DNA from 2 places in the Nesterenkonia sp. DZ6 genome. Region 2 is predicted to be linked to the other one. Evidence: riboswitches for the same ligand, from Rfam matches in the RefSeq annotation. Region 2 holds a riboswitch; the other holds the start of a gene.
The links. Region 2 has a riboswitch for S-adenosylmethionine ahead of LTH93_RS05380 (flavin reductase family protein). Riboswitches for the same ligand answer to the same signal wherever they lie in the genome.

Region 1 (7,516 bases), 210 kb from region 2:
CCGACGACGGTGGCGAACTCCTCAGGCCGGCTGCGCAGCAGCGAGGTGGCGACCGCCATCCCCATGGAGAATCCGAGCAGGCTCACCGAGCTGTGCTGGTCCTTGACCGCGGCGATCCACTCCCAGAGATCCTCCACCGCCTCGCGTGCGGCCGATGACGAATAGGCCAGCCGCTCGACATCCAGGTCGAACCAGGTGTAGCCGCCGACCTCCATCTTCACCGGCGCGCGCACGGAGGCATAGGTGAAGCCGGCGGGCAGCCCGGGGACCAGTCCCATCAGGTCCTGCTCGTGGGAGCCGTAGCCGTGGAGCAGCACCACCAGCGGGGTGCCGGCGCGGTCCTCGGGTTCGCGGGACCAGGCGACGTGCGGTGAGGCAGACATGAAATGACCTTTGCGTGACGGGAAGGGTGACTGACCCACTCTAATCAGCCCATGGGTGGATGCATGAAGAGGGGGTGGTCAGCGACAATGTCCGGGTGAACGAAACTGATGAGACCCTCGAAACACCAGACCTGCCCGCCGACGCCGAGATCGCTGAGACTCCGCGGCACCCCTGGACCCGCTACGTGGCCCTGGGGGACTCCTTCACCGAAGGCATCGGGGATCCCGATCAGACCCGACCGGGCTACCACCGCGGCTGGGCGGACCGAGTGGCTGAGGAGCTGGCCCTCGGTGCCGCCGCCGTGGAAGGTTCTCCCAAGTTCTCCTACGCCAACCTGGCGGTGCGCGGAAAGCTCATCGGTCAGATCCGAGACGAACAGCTCGCCCCGGCCCTGGAGCTGCGCCCGGACCTGATCACCCTGTGCGCCGGCGGCAATGACGTGATCCGGCCCGGCGGGGACCCCGATGAGACCGCCCGGATCCTGGACACCCTGGTGCAGATCCTGACCACCACTGGGGCCACCATCGTGCTGTTCAACGGCCCCGATGTGCGCGAGACCCCGGTGGTCGGCTCGATCCGCGGGAAGGTGGCGATCTTCAACGAGAACGTGCGCACCATCGCGGCCCGGCATGACGCCGTGGTCGCCGATATGTGGTCCCTGCGCGAGCTGACCCGCCCGGAGATGTGGGACGACGACCGGCTGCACTTCTCCGCGCTGGGCCACCACACGATCGCCCGCATGGTGTTGGAGACGATGAACGTCGAGCACGATCTCAAGCCCTCGGAGCCGCGCCCGGTTCCGGTGCGGAGCTGGCGTGCGGCCCGGGTGGATGACGCCGTCTGGGCGCGCCACCACCTCTTCCCCTGGGTGGTCCGGCGGCTCCGCGGGAGGTCCTCCGGGGATGGGATCTACGCGAAGCGACCGACCTTCGAGCCGCTCTTCGGCGGGTCCATGCCCCCGGGTGGCGGCGTCGACGACGCCTGAGCCGCCGGAGGTTCAGAGCCGCCGGAGGTTCAGAGGCGCAGGGGCGCGCGGCTCCCCAGCTGGAGAGTCTCCCGCATGGCGTCGCCGAGCTGCTCCGCGCTGGTGAGGAATCCGTCGTGGCCGATCGGAGAGTCGATCATGTGCACCTGATGGTCCCCGGGGATCGCGTCGGCGATCTCCTGGGACTGTTTCGGGAAGTACAGCCGGTCCGTGGTCACGGCCGCCAAGAATGGCGCCGCGGTGACCCCGGCGAGCGCCTGGTCCACTCCCCCGCGTCCGCGGCCGACGTCGTGGCTCATCAAGGCCTCGGCGAGGACGATGTAGGCGTTGGGGTCGAAGCGCTGGAGCAGCTTCTCGGCCTGGTGGTCCAGGTAGGACTCCACCTGGTAGCGCCCGCGCCTGCGCTGGGACCAGCCGACGGGGTCTTCCATGCCCTGGGCGGAGCGGCCGAAGCGCACCGCCAGCTCGTACTCCGCGCGGTAGGTGATGTGCGCGATCCGGCGCGCCAGTCCCAGCCCGGCCTGCGGCGCCGGGCCGCCGTAATAGTCGCCGCCGGCGAAATGGGGATCGTTCTCCACAGCCAGCACCTGGGCCTGGCCGAAGGCGATCTGCTCCGCGGTGGAGGCCGCTCCGCAGGCGAAGACGGCCACGCCTTCGACCATCTCCGGGTAGGTCACGGCCCATTCCAGCGCCCGGGCGCCTCCCATGGATCCGCCGATCACCGTGTGGAACTTCCGAATGCCCAGGGCATGAGCCAGCCGGGCTTCGAGATGCACGGAGTCGCGAATGGTCACGAAGGGGAATCGGGAGCCGTAGGGCTTCCCCTCGGGATCCAGGGAGGCGGGTCCGGTGGAGCCGTAGCAGCCACCCACCATGGCCGGGGCGATCACGAACCAGCGCTCGGTGTCGATCGGGCGGCCCGGTCCGAGCAGCCCTTCCCACCATCCGATGGAGGCATCCGCCGCGGTGGCGGCGACGTGGGAGTCACCGGTGAGGGCGTGGGCGACCAGGACGGCGTTGCTGCCGTCCTCGTTCAGCGTGCCCCAGGTCTCGTAGGCGAGGGTGACTTCGGGCAGCCGCCCGCCGGCCTCGAAGGTGTACGCGCCGACCTCAGCGGTCTTCAACGCACCGGCGGGCCTGTTCCCAAAGTCATTCAGCACCTGATCACCCTAACCTCAGACCGCCGCTGCGGTTTCTTGCTTCGTCACATTGTCCGCGCCGGCCTCCGCTGCCGCGTTCACAGCGCCCTGGGCGGCCTTCTCGAAGCCCTGGTCCAGATCGGCGATGATGTCGTCGATATGCTCCAGGCCCACCGAGAGCCGGACCAGTCCGGGCTTGACTCCGGCGGCGCGCTGCTCGGCGTCGCTGAGCTGGCTGTGCGTGGTCGAGGCGGGGTGGATCACCAGGGAGCGGACGTCGCCGACATTGGCCACCAGCGAGTGCAGCTCCAGCGCGTCCACGAAGGCCTGGCCCGCCCGGGCCTGACCTGAAGCGTCGTGGGCTGCTCCTCCGGCGAGCTCGAAGGACAGCACCGCCCCGGATCCGCGGGGCAGGTACTTCTGAGCGCGCTCGAAGCAGGGGCTCGAGGGCAGACCGGAGTAGTAGACCCGTCGCACGGCGTCATGGGCCTCCAGGTACTCGGCGACCTTCTGCGCGTTCTCGACATGGCGTTCGATCCGCAGCGAGAGGGTCTCCAGCCCCAGGTTGATCTCGAAGGCGTTGTGCGGGGACAGTGCCGGACCGAGGTCGCGCAGCAGCTGGACCCGGGCCTTGAGGATGAAGGAGAGGTTGACCCCGAAGATCCCGTCGGCGCCGAGATCCCGGCCGAAGACCAGCCCGTGGTAGCTCTCGTCCGGGGTGGAGAAGCCGGGGAAGCGCTCCGGGTGGGCGAAGTAGTCGAAGCGCCCGGAGTCCACGATCACCCCGGCGATGGCCGTGCCGTGGCCGCCGAGGAATTTGGTGGCCGAGTGCACGACGACGTCGGCGCCGAAGTCGATCGGCTTGATCAGGTATGGGGTGGTCAGCGTGGAGTCGATGATCAGCGGTGCCCCGAACTCATGCGCCACCGAGGCGACGCCTTCGATGTCCAGCACGTCCCCGCGCGGGTTCGCCACGGATTCGCCGAAGAAGGCGACCGTGTTCTCCCGGGTGGCGGCGCGCCAGGATTCCAGGTCATCGGGGTCCTCCACGAAGGAGACCTCGATGCCGAACTTCGGCAGGGTGTGCTTGAAGAGGTTCTGTGTGCCGCCGTAGAGGGTGGGTGAGGCGACGATGTGGCTGCCGGCCGAAGCGATGTTCAGCAGCGCCAGCGTGGTGGCAGCCTGTCCGGAACCGACGGCGAGCGCCCCGACTCCGCCTTCGAGGGCGGCGATCTTATCCTCCACCGCCTGGACGGTGGGATTGCCGATGCGCGAGTAGATCGGGGCGATCTCCTCGAGTCCGAAGCGGCGCGCGGCGGCGGCGGTGTCCGGGAAGACGAAGGAGGTGGTCTGCTGGATCGGCAGCGCCCGTGCTCCGGTGACCGGGTCGGGGGCGACTCCGGCATGGATCTGCTGGGTCTCGAACTGCCAGGTGTTCTCGTTGCTCAAAGGATTCTCCGTTCAATGCGGCCCAGGAACCGGGCCGGATGTGAACGTCGCTGCCGGTGGTCGAGCTTCCGGCGCTGAATCCTGTACGGCCCTGTCCTGAGGACTGGGATGTTGGGCCCGCACTGGTGTGTGGCCCGCGCTTGCTGAGTGAGTCGGTGAACTGCTTCACTGACTGTTTCAGCCAGGTCGTCACCCGGGGCACCCCACCGCGAACTGGAGGGTTGCCGGCCAGCAAACCGGGGTTTTGCGCTGGCACTCTTGACCTAGGAGCAAGTCTGCATCGCGGAATGCTTCCTTGCAAGTGCGGGCCAGGGGTCGGGTTCGCAGTTCGTCATGTTCGGCCACCCTGCCGCGAGTCACTCCGGCCCGAGGAACGCGAACGGCTCCGCGGGCTCGAAGAGATCACTGACGTCGCCGGCGTGGCCGTCGGGCGGGCCATCAGCAAGATCCATGCGGCGGACACCTGAGCCTTCTCGCAGGTCGAGTCGGTCCAGGGACACCCAGATGACGCTGGGCCGCAGCGCGGAGTCGAAGAAGTAGCGACGGTCCTTGTGGTCCGCCACGGTGCGCCACTGGGTCGAGGAGATGTTCGGCTGCCCCGGAGTGCTGATCCCATAGGGGACCGACGCGTTGCGGATCACCCCGAACACCGACGCGGTCGCGATGGTGCGGTCTTCCACCTGCGGCACCGCGTTGATGTAGAAGCTTGCCCGGACATAGCGGTCGGCGGCGCGATTGGTGCCCGGGAGCATGACGGTACCGCCGATGCCGCGCCAGTAGGTGTCGATCGCCAGCTGTTGAGCGAAGGGCGGTGAATTGGTCATGACCTGGTGGGTGCGGTCGTGGTGTATCTGCAGCGTCCCGTCCAGGTACTCACAGATGGCGCTGTCCCCGGAGGCATCCGAGATCGACAGGTGCATGGTCGCCTGGCGCGGCTGCCCTGGCACGCCGGCGGTGACCACGGCGAAGTCTTCACGGGCGAGTGATTCGACCGCCTCCGTCACGGTCGCGAAGCTGTCCAGCACGTACTGGGCCCAGGCGCCGAGGGAGAGCTTCGGCCGGGCATCGTCGAGCCCCGGGTAGCGCGACTCGACCAGCCACAGGGCATTGGCGACCAGCCCCCGCTCGTTCATCCCATCGGTGGTCGAGATGTCATAGCCGGAGGCGATCACGCTGCCATAGCGGGACGTCCAGGTCAGCGACTCCGACCCGGCTCCTCCCTCGCGCGGCAGCCCCCGGGGGAAGACCCACAGATTCGTCCCCAGGTCGGCGTTCCAGTCCATGGAACGGGCCGTCAGCACACGATCCTGCTCGCCCAGGTAGACCACACGTGTGCACATCAGACTGGCCTCTCACCGAACCTGGGCTCCAACTGGGCCTCAGTGTGTCGGAGGCCATATCCGGAGGTCAACCCTGACCTAGACTCACCTTTCATGAGTGCCTCCGACAATGACGTCCTGACAGCCCTGCGCAGCGCCTTCACGCCGGGCACCTTGACCACCGACGCCGCGGAGCTCGACGCCCACGCGGTCGACCAGGGGCCGCTGGAGCATTGGCAGGTGCACCCGCCGCTCGCCGTGGTCTTTGCTGAATCGACGCAGGACGTCCAACTGCTGGTGCGACTCTCCTGCGAGCATGGCTTCGCGCTGATCACCCGCGGGGCTGGGACTTCCGTCTCCGGCGGGGCGAACTCCACCGAGGGTTCGGTGGTGCTGAACCTGACCCGGATGAACCAGATCCTGGCGATGCGACCCGAGGATGAGGTCGCCGTCGTCGAACCGGGCGTGATCAACGCCGACCTCAACGCCGCCGCCGCAGAACACGGGCTGATGTACGCCCCGGATCCGGCGAGCTACCGCACCTCCACCATCGGCGGCAATGTCGCCACCAACGCCGGCGGGCTGCGCTGTGCGAAGTACGGGGTGACCCGCGATTCGGTGCTTGCCCTGGACGTGGTGCTCGCCGACGGCACGCTGATCCACACCGGACAGGCCACCTTCAAGGGCGTCGCCGGCTATGACCTGACCAGCCTGTTCGTCGGCTCCGAGGGGACCCTCGGCATCGTCGTCGGGGTCACCGTGCGGCTGCGCCACCTGAGTGCGCACACCGAGACCATCGCCGCGTTCTTCGACGAGCTGACCACCGCCGCCCAAGGGGTCCTGGACATCGGCAGGGCCCGGGTGCAGCCGGCGATCACGGAGCTGCTGGATCGCCGCACCATGCTCGCCCTGGATGAGGCGCAGGGCTCGGACCTGGCCCAGCGCGGAGACACGCTGCTGCTGATCCAGACCGACGGCCACGGTGCTGCCATCGAGGCCGAGATCATCCGTGAGGTGCTGCGAGCACTCGGCGCCCTGGTCAGCGACCCCGGCTCCACCGAGTCCGAGCGGCTGATCGAGCTGCGCCGGCACGCCCGCGGCGACGGAATCGTCAACGAGGTGCGCGTGGGCGAAGACGTCGCGGTCCCGCGGTCGCGGCTGGTGGACTACATCCGCGCCATCGAAGACCTCGCCGAGGAGCACCAGGTCCAGCTCAAGGTGGTCGCGCACGCCGGGGACGGCAACCTGCACCCCACCTTCAGCGTCCCCAGCTCAGAGCTCGGCCCCGACACCGGCACCGGCACCGAGACAAGACCCGACGACGACGCGGCCTCCCCCGCACAGCCCGAGGCCGCCCCCGTGACGATCGACGCCACCGAGGGCGGCCTCCCGACCTCGGCCGTCTCGCGGCTGCATGCTGCCCTGGACGGTTCGGTCCGGCTGGCACTGGAGATGGGCGGGACCATCACCGGGGAGCACGGGATCGGCACCTATAAGCTGCGCTGGCTGGACTGGGAGCAGTCCGCCGAGGTGATCGCGCTGCAGCGCCGGATCAAGGACGTGTTCGATCCGGAGCGCCGGCTCAATCCTGGGCGGGCGATCCTGTAGCCGCGCCGCCCGGACCGAAAAGGACCGCGCGGGCCGCGGCGTCGGCGTCGGCGAGGGATCGCGCGGAGGAATCGCCATCTCCGCCGGCCTCCGCGGCGATGGCGGTGCCCCATTGGACCGAGCTGAGCTGCAGGCCCAGCACGTAGATCTCTTCCGGCTCGGCGCGGTCCGCCGGGATCAGCCGATGTGGAAGTCGCGTGACGTCGAAGCCCTTGCCCGCCCGCGGCGCCCCGGAGGCGTCCACGAGTTCGCGCGGCCGGGCGAGGCCGCTGCGCAGCAGTCCCGCCACCAGGGGCGAGCGCGAGAGCTGGATCCGATTGGCGGGCATCATCGCCTCAAGCAGCCAGCGCGCCTGGTACGCCGGCGCGGCCACGGCCGGGGATTCGGCGGTGTAGAAGCCGGTCTCGCGGTCCACGTCGAAGATCGGGTCGGGTCCCAGGAACTCCACCACCCCGGCGCGGGTCAGGGCGGCGAGCTCCTCGATCCGCTGCAGCGGCGGGCCGCTGGCCAGGCCCTCCACCAGGGACTCGAACCAGCCCTCGATCTCGCTGATCTGGCTGGACTGGGAGACCCGGCCCTGGCTGATCAGCGCCTTGACCTCCATCCGGGCCAGGTGCAGCGCACCGATGGCC
Region 2 (7,516 bases):
ACCATCCCTGCTCCGCGTACTTCTCCCAGTAGGAGGTGAAGTACCGCTCCGGGTTGCCCCAGACGGTCCTGGCCATCGAGGGGCCGGTGTGGGTGAGCACGATGTTGCCCTGCGTGCCCGCGGGCACCTGCTGGCCGGCCTCATCGACGACGGCGGCGCCCCAGCCGGGAAGTGCACGGGTCGCGGCCCCGGGCTTGAGCCCTGGGTGCGTCGACCGGGCGTCCTCGGGCCGCGGGGAGAGCACCGTGGACCCGGATTCGGACTGCCACCAGGTGTCCACCATGGGAAGCGCCGGTCGGCCGGCGTCGTCGGTGGTGTCGCGGCCGATCTCGCGGCGGATCCAGTGCCAGGCCTCGGGGTTGACCGCCTCGCCCACGGTCCCGGCGAGCCGGATCGAGGAGAGGTCATACTGCGCCGGAACACCGTCGGGGAACCAGCCCATCAGGGAACGCACCAGCGTGGGGGCGGTGTAGTAGGTGGTGACCTGGTGGCGTTCGATGATCTCGAAGTGGCGGCCCTCATGCGGAGTGTTCGGCGTGCCCTCGAAGATCACCTGGGTGGCGCCGGCGGCCAGCGGGCCGTAGATCTCATAGGTGTGCGCGGTGACCCAGGCCAGGTCGGCGGTGCACCAGTGGACGTCCTGGGTGCGCCGCTCCGGGTCAGGGTGGGCGAAGAGCCGCAGGTAGGTGTACAGGGCCCCGGTGAGGTAGCCGCCGGTGGTGTGGACGAGTCCCTTGGGCTTGCCGGTGGTCCCGGAGGTGTACATGATGAACAGCTCGGTCTCGGCGTCGAAGAACTCCGGGGTGTGCTCGGGGGAGGCGGTCTCGACCACCTCGTGCCACCAGAGGTCCCGCTCCGGCGTCCATTCCACGGGGGAGTCTGTGCGGTTGATCACCAGGACGTGTTCGAGGTTGCCGCCGTGCTCGGCGGTGGCCTCGACGACGGCGGCATCAGCGTTGGCCTTCACCGGCACGGCCCTGCCGCGGCGGAACTGACCATCGGTGGTGACCAGCAGCTTCGCCCCGGTGTCCTCGACACGGAACTTCAGCGCCTCGGCGGAGAATCCGCCGAAGACCAGCGAGTGCACCGCGCCGACCCGGGCGCAGGCCAGCGTGATCACGATGGTCTCCACCAGCACCGGAAGGTAGATCACCACGCGGTCCCCGCGGGTGATGCCCATGCTGGTCAGCGCGTTCGCCGCCTGGTTGACCCGACGGCCCAGCTCGGCGTAGCTGACGTCCTCGCGGTCTCCGGGCTCGCCTTCGAAGTGCAGCGCGATCTTCTCCCCGCGTCCCGCGGCGACGTGGCGGTCCACGCAGTTCACCGCGGCGTTGAGCGTCCCGCCCTCATACCAGCCGATCTTCGGACCGCGCTGGGTGACCGGGTTCGGCGGGGTCCAGGAGTGGGTGGTCTCCCACGGGGTCGACCAGTCCAACAGGGTGGCGGCCGCGGACCAGAATGCCATGCGCTGGTCCTCGTCCTGCGGGTCCGTCCAGGCGTGCACGTCGGCGCTCAACGGATCCGAGGGCACGATCGCGGAGCGCTGGTCCTTGCACGAGGGTGTTGTTTCGGGGGTGTCGCGGTGCGTCGGGTCTTCGGGAGTGGCCGCGGCTGCGGGCACGGTGGATCGAGGGTGGATGCTCAACAAGGGTCCTTCGGGTCAGCTCAGGGTGGTCAGGGTCTTGAACTCGTGCTGGTGGAAGACCAGCCCAGGAGCGCCCTCGGTGAAGCCCAGGTCCAGGATCTCCAGCACGATGATGTCGTGGTCCCCGGCGCGGACCCGGTCGTAGATCCGGGTGCGCAGCCACATCGGGACCCCATCGAGCAGCAGCGCCGAGCCGTGGAGCTGGTAGTCCACCCCGGTGAATCGGTTGGCGCGGTCCTTGGACGCGATCTGCCTGCACAGCCCGTTCTGATCGCGGCCGAGCACCGAGATGCCCAGTTCGCCGCCGCTGCGCTCAAGCTTCGGCCAGGTGGAGGAATCGTGCTGCACCGCCAGGGTGACCAGGGGCGGCTCCAGCGAGACGCCCACCGTGAAGGTGGACGCGATGATCGCCTCAGGTGTCCCATCGACCTCCGCGCCGACGGCGACGACGCCCTGCGGAAACTGTGCCAGGGCGTGGCGCAGCGCAAAGGAGTCCACACGGGACGCGGCGGTGGGGTTCTCAAGGGTGCGAGCAGGAACAGACATGCAGATCAACTCCATCGGTCCTGGCGTTAGCACCCGGCGAATCCGGGTTGCTGCGGCGTCTCTGAGCCAGATCTCTCAGCCGCTCGGGATGGTGACACCTCAACGCTACGCGTCGTCTCGCCGACCAGCAAGAATCGTTCGCACTGTGAGACGCCATATGACATTCGGCGCTGGTGTCACCACCGAACGTGTCCTTGATCTGCTGGATGAACACACCTGGTCACAACGGAGGTCAGGGTGGACGACGTTCATGGATATGGTTCGCCCGGCTCGGCGCTGGTCCGTCAGTCGGAGTCTGGCTTCCGCCGTCGTCCGAACTTGACGGATGAGCCCCTGCATCCTCTATATTGAGCCTCATCACCATCCAGAGCGACCGAGGGATCTGGCCCGAAGACGTCGCAGCAACCCGGGCATGCCGGGTGCTACCGCCAGAATCGATGGAGGAAAGAATGAACATTAAGCTGCCTGTGCCCCAGAATCTGCGCGACGCCATTGAGCGTGTCGGCCTCTCCGCGCTCGACCGAGAGCGCAGCCGTGAGCTCGCCCGCGATGAGGTCACGGACCTCGTGGCAGGTGGCATCGGACGGCTTCGCGTGCCGGAGCCGGCTGGTGGATACGGCTTGGACTGGGTGCAGACCACCGAGGTCCTCCTGGAGCTCGCCGCCCAGGACAGCAACATCCCGCAGGTGCTGCGCGGCCACTTCGCGGTCCAGGAGGATCTGCTGTGGCGCTGCGACGCCCGACCTGACTCCGCCCCTGACTCCGCGCCTGACGCCCGGCCCGATGCCCAGCCCGATGCCCGGCGCGTCGTGCAGCGCTGGCTCGCCAGGTTGGCCGCAGGGGAGCTGGTCGGCAACGCCTGGACCGAACCGGGCAAGGGCGGCTTCCACCAGTCCGGCACCATGGTCAGCGAGACCGACGACGGGCCCAGGGTCACAGGGGTGAAGTACTACACCACCGGTGCGATCTTCGCGGACTGGCTCGACGTCACCGCCCGGGACGCCGCGGGCAATGAGCTCGCCGTGCTGGTGCGCCGGGACCAGCCCGGAGTGCAGATCGACGACGACTGGGACGGCTTTGGACAGCGCACCACCGGCTCCGGCACCGCGCGGCTGACCGACGCCGTGGTGGAGGAGTCGGAGCTGCGCGGACTGACCGATCGCTTCCCGTACCAGACTGCGCTCTACCAGCACTTCCTGCTGATCGTGCTCGCCGGCGTCGTCGAGGCCGCGGCACGGGACGCCGCAACGCTGCTGCATGAGCGCTCGAGGACCTTCTCCCACGCCAACACCCGCACCCCACGCACCGATCCGCAGCTGCTCCAGGCCGTCGGAGAGGTGGATGCCGTGGCGGCGCTGGCGCGTGCGCAGGTCCTCGCCACCGCCGCGAGCCTCGATGCCGCCTTCGCCGCGCGAAGCGCCACGGAACAAGCCCAGATCGAGGCGGCCAACGCGGTGGAGCTTGCCACCGGACGCGCCCAGGTGGCGCTGCATCGGCCCGTGCTGGAGGCGGTCACCCGGATCTTCGACGTCCTCGGCGCCTCCGGGGTGAGCCAGTCCCGGAGTCTCGACCGGCACTGGCGCAACGCCCGCACCGTCACCAGCCACAACCCCTGGGTCTACAAGGCCCGGATCGCCGGGGACCACCGGGTCAACGGCGCCGAGCCGGTCCGGCTGTGGAGCGTCGGCGAACCGGACACCGCGAGTCAGTCTGCGGTGGCCAGCCCGCCAGCGACCCCGATCGGCGCGTAGAAGAACGCCGCGAAGAACGCCTGAGAACCGGCCCCACCCGACGAGCTCCGATGCTGCACCTTACGCGCAGCCTCGACGCGCAGACATCGATGCCAACCACTGAGTCGAACCTCAAGGAGAACTGCACATGACCTACCCGACCACCGAGTCCGGCAAGCGCGAGATCCTGTTCAACGCCTTCGACATGAACTGCGTGGTGCACCAGTCCCCGGGGCTGTGGCGGCACCCGGAGGACCGCGCCCGGGAATACAACACGATCGGGTACTGGACCGAGGTCGCGCAGATCCTCGAGCGAGGCCTCTTCGACGGACTGTTCATCGCCGATGTGCTGGGCCCCTATGACGTCTTCGGCTCGAACCCGGAGGCCGCGCTGCGCTCCGGGGCGCAGATCCCGCTGCAGGACCCGTTCCTGCTGGTCTCGGCGATGGCCGCGGTCACCAAGAACCTGGGCTTCGGCATCACCGCCGGCACCGCCTACGAGCACCCCTACCCGTTCTCCCGACGGCTGGGCACCCTGGACCACCTCACCGGCGGCCGGGTGGGCTGGAACGTGGTCACCGGGTACCTGCCATCGGCCGCGCAGAACATGGGCCAGGACGATCAGATGGAGCACGATCGCCGCTACGACCATGCCGATGAGTACCTCGACGTCGTCTACAAGCTGCTCGAAGGATCCTGGGAGGACGACGCCGTCCTCGCCGACAAGGCCTCCGGGGTATTCACCGATCCGGCGAAGGTGCACCGGATCGAGCACCACGGCGAGTTCTTCAAGACCCCCGGGATCGGCGTGGTGGAGCCCTCCCCGCAGCGCACCCCGGTGATCTACCAGGCCGGGGCCTCCGCCCGCGGCCGGGCCTTCGCCGGCAAGCACGCCGAGGCGGTGTTCATCAATCCGCCCACCAAGGAGCTCGCCAAGGCCTCGGTGGCCAAGATCCGCCAGTCGGTGGCCGAGGCGGGACGGGACCCCTACTCGGTGAGGATCTTCGCGATGCAGACCATCGTCACCGGACCGGACGACGCCGCCGCGCAGGCCAAGTACGACGACCTGACCCAGTACATCGACGCCGAGGGCGGACTGGTGCTGATGTCGGGCTGGATGGGCATCGACCTGAGCCAGTTCGATCTCGACCAGCCCATCGGCGACGTGAAGTCCAACGCCATCCAGTCCACCGTGGAGACCTTCCAGAAGGCCTCCGGTCGGGAGGATGAGGTCTGGACCGTCCGGCAGCTGGCCGAATGGGTCGGTGTCGGCGGCTTCGGCCCGGTCATCATCGGTGGCGGCCCGACGGCGGCGCAGCAGCTGATCGAATGGCAGGAGGAGACCGATGTGGACGGCTTCAACCTGGCCTATCACATCACCCCTGGCACCTTCGTGGACGTGGTCGAACACGTGGTGCCCGAGCTGCAGAAGCTCGGCCGCTACAAGACCGAGTACGCCCCGGGCACATTGCGCAACAAGCTCTTCGGCGCCGGCGACCACCTGCCCACGGAGCACCACGGGGCGCAGTTCCAGCTCCGCCGCAGGAGCTGATCCCGCCGGCAGGAAAACTCAGCGTCCCGCAACACAGAGGACCGGGGCCTCCGCATGACACCTGGCCGATGATTTGGCCGGCGTGATGCGGAAGCCCCGGCAGAACCCCGAACTGGGGGAGCGGCTAGGCCCAGGTCTTGAGCGCCTTGCGCTCGAGCACCCCGAGCAGGGTGTCGGTGAGCTTGCCCAGCAGCGCCAGCAGCACGATCGCCAGCAGCAGCCGATCGGTGCGACCGTTGTTCTGCGACTCGGTGAGCAGGAAGCCCAGTCCCTCGGCGGCCGCGAGCAGCTCTGCGGCGACCAGGAAGAGCCAGGCCTGCGCCAGGCCGAGCCGGAGTCCGGAGAAGACGCTGGGCACCACGGCGGGCAGCTGGACGGTGCCCAGCAGCCGGAGGCCGTGGAACCCGAAGGCGCGGCCGGCTTCGACCAGCTGCGCGTCCACATGCCGCAGCGCGGAGTGGATCGCGGTGAACACCGGGAAGAACGCGCCGATGGCGATCAGGATGACCTTGGAGTCCTCACCGATCCCCACCCAGAGCAGCAGCAGCGGCACCCAGGCCAGCGACGGCACGGCGCGGAAGGCTCCCACCGTGGGGTTCAGCAGCTTGTCCGCGAGTCCGGAAAGCCCGAGCAGCGAACCCAGCGCCAGGCCGAGCCCGGCGCCGATGGCGAAGCCGATCAGCACGCGCTGCAGCGAGATCCCCATGTGCTCGAAGAGGTCACCGGACTCGAAGAGCCCGATCCCAGCGGTGAGGACCGCCTGCGGGGGAGGCAGCTGGACCGCGGTGAAGGTGCCGGTGACCTCGGTGACCAGCCACCACAGTGCCAGCAGCAGCACCGGGACGACGGCGCCGATCAACAGCCCGCCGCCGGGCAGCCCGCGCCGGGTGCGCCGCTCAGGGGAGCGCGCGGCCCCATCGGCGGGCTGTGCCGCCGTGGAGCTGAGTGCGGTGTCTGTCACTCTTCGACCTCCTCGATGTCAGCCTCGTCTGCGGCGTTCTCGGTGCCCTCGGCGTCGGTGGCCTCGCGGTTCTCGGCGAACTCGGTGTAGAAGAGGGACTCGAGCGCCTCATCCACCGCGTCCTGGCTGTCGACGTCGCCGTTCTCCACGAAGAACGGTCCGGCGGCCTCCATGGCGGCGTAGACGTCATCGCCGGGCACCGGGTCCACCTCGAAGTTGGTGCGCTCGGTGATGACCGCCTCGGCGATCTCCAGCTCGATCCCGGCGTACTCGGCGAGGATCTCCGCAGTTCCCTCGGGGTTCTCGTTGGCCCATTCGCGGGCCTGCTCGTAGACGTTGACCACGATCTGGGCCACATCGGGGTGGTTCTCCACGAAGTCCCCGGTGGCGTTGATGACCGAGTAGGTGTTGAAGTCCACGTTGCGGTAGAGCAGCTCCGCGCCCTCGGCCTCGGCGCCGGCCATGATCGGATCCAGTCCGGCCCAGGCGTCGACGTCGCCGTTCTCCAGCGCCTGGCGGCCGTCGGCGTGCTGCAGCGCCTGGACCTCGACGTCGTCCACGCTCAGCCCGGCCTCCTGCAGCGCGCGCGCCATGAAGAAGTAGGGGTCGGTGGCCAGGGTGGCGGCGATCGAAGCTCCCTCGAGATCCTCCACGGACTCGATGTCGGAGCCTTCCTGGGTGACCAGAGCGGACCACTCGGGCTGGTTCTCGATCATGATCGTGTGGGTGTCGGCGCCGACGGCGCGGTTCAGCAGCGCGGCCGAGCCGGCGGTGGAGCCCACGTGGATGTTGCCCGCGCGCAGGTTCTCGTTCGCGCGGTTCGAGCCCTGGGACTGCACCCACTGCACGTCGACGTCGAGCTCTTCGAGCTCTTCCTCCAGCCAGCCGTTCTCCAGGATGATCAGGCTCAGCGGGTTGTACGTGGCGAAGTCGATGTTCAGCGTCTCCAGCTGCTCGTCCTCGCCGCCATCACCGCCGCAGGCGGTGGCGAGCAGCGCGACGGCGGCGGCTGCGGAGACAGCTTTGACGGAGGTGCGGCGGGAGCGCGGGGAGCGGGAAGCGGAGGTGCTGGGCATGGGGAG

Region 1: it holds a riboswitch for S-adenosylmethionine, as region 2 does, so the genes downstream of both, LTH93_RS04410 (O-acetylhomoserine aminocarboxypropyltransferase/cysteine synthase family protein) here and LTH93_RS05380 (flavin reductase family protein) in region 2, are expected to answer to the same signal.

The regions. Positions count from the first base shown of each region.
Region 1 covers NZ_JAJOYW010000001.1:986,035-993,550, forward strand. The annotation lists gene LTH93_RS04395 (alpha/beta hydrolase) at 1-383, opposite strand, end outside; gene LTH93_RS04400 (SGNH/GDSL hydrolase family protein) at 479-1,369, shown strand; gene metX (homoserine O-acetyltransferase MetX) at 1,399-2,529, opposite strand; gene LTH93_RS04410 (O-acetylhomoserine aminocarboxypropyltransferase/cysteine synthase family protein) at 2,545-3,957, opposite strand; SAM riboswitch class IV at 4,089-4,221, opposite strand; gene LTH93_RS04415 (linear amide C-N hydrolase) at 4,314-5,297, opposite strand; gene LTH93_RS04420 (FAD-binding oxidoreductase) at 5,391-6,884, shown strand; gene LTH93_RS04425 (FAD/NAD(P)-binding protein) at 6,859-7,516, opposite strand, start outside.
Region 2 covers NZ_JAJOYW010000001.1:1,196,154-1,203,669, reverse strand. The annotation lists gene acs (acetate--CoA ligase) at 1-1,516, opposite strand, end outside; gene LTH93_RS05380 (flavin reductase family protein) at 1,661-2,191, opposite strand; SAM riboswitch class I at 2,200-2,286, opposite strand; SAM riboswitch class I at 2,549-2,635, shown strand; gene LTH93_RS05375 (acyl-CoA dehydrogenase family protein) at 2,641-3,942, shown strand; gene LTH93_RS05370 (LLM class flavin-dependent oxidoreductase) at 4,070-5,473, shown strand; gene LTH93_RS05365 (ABC transporter permease) at 5,598-6,434, opposite strand; gene LTH93_RS05360 (aliphatic sulfonate ABC transporter substrate-binding protein) at 6,431-7,510, opposite strand.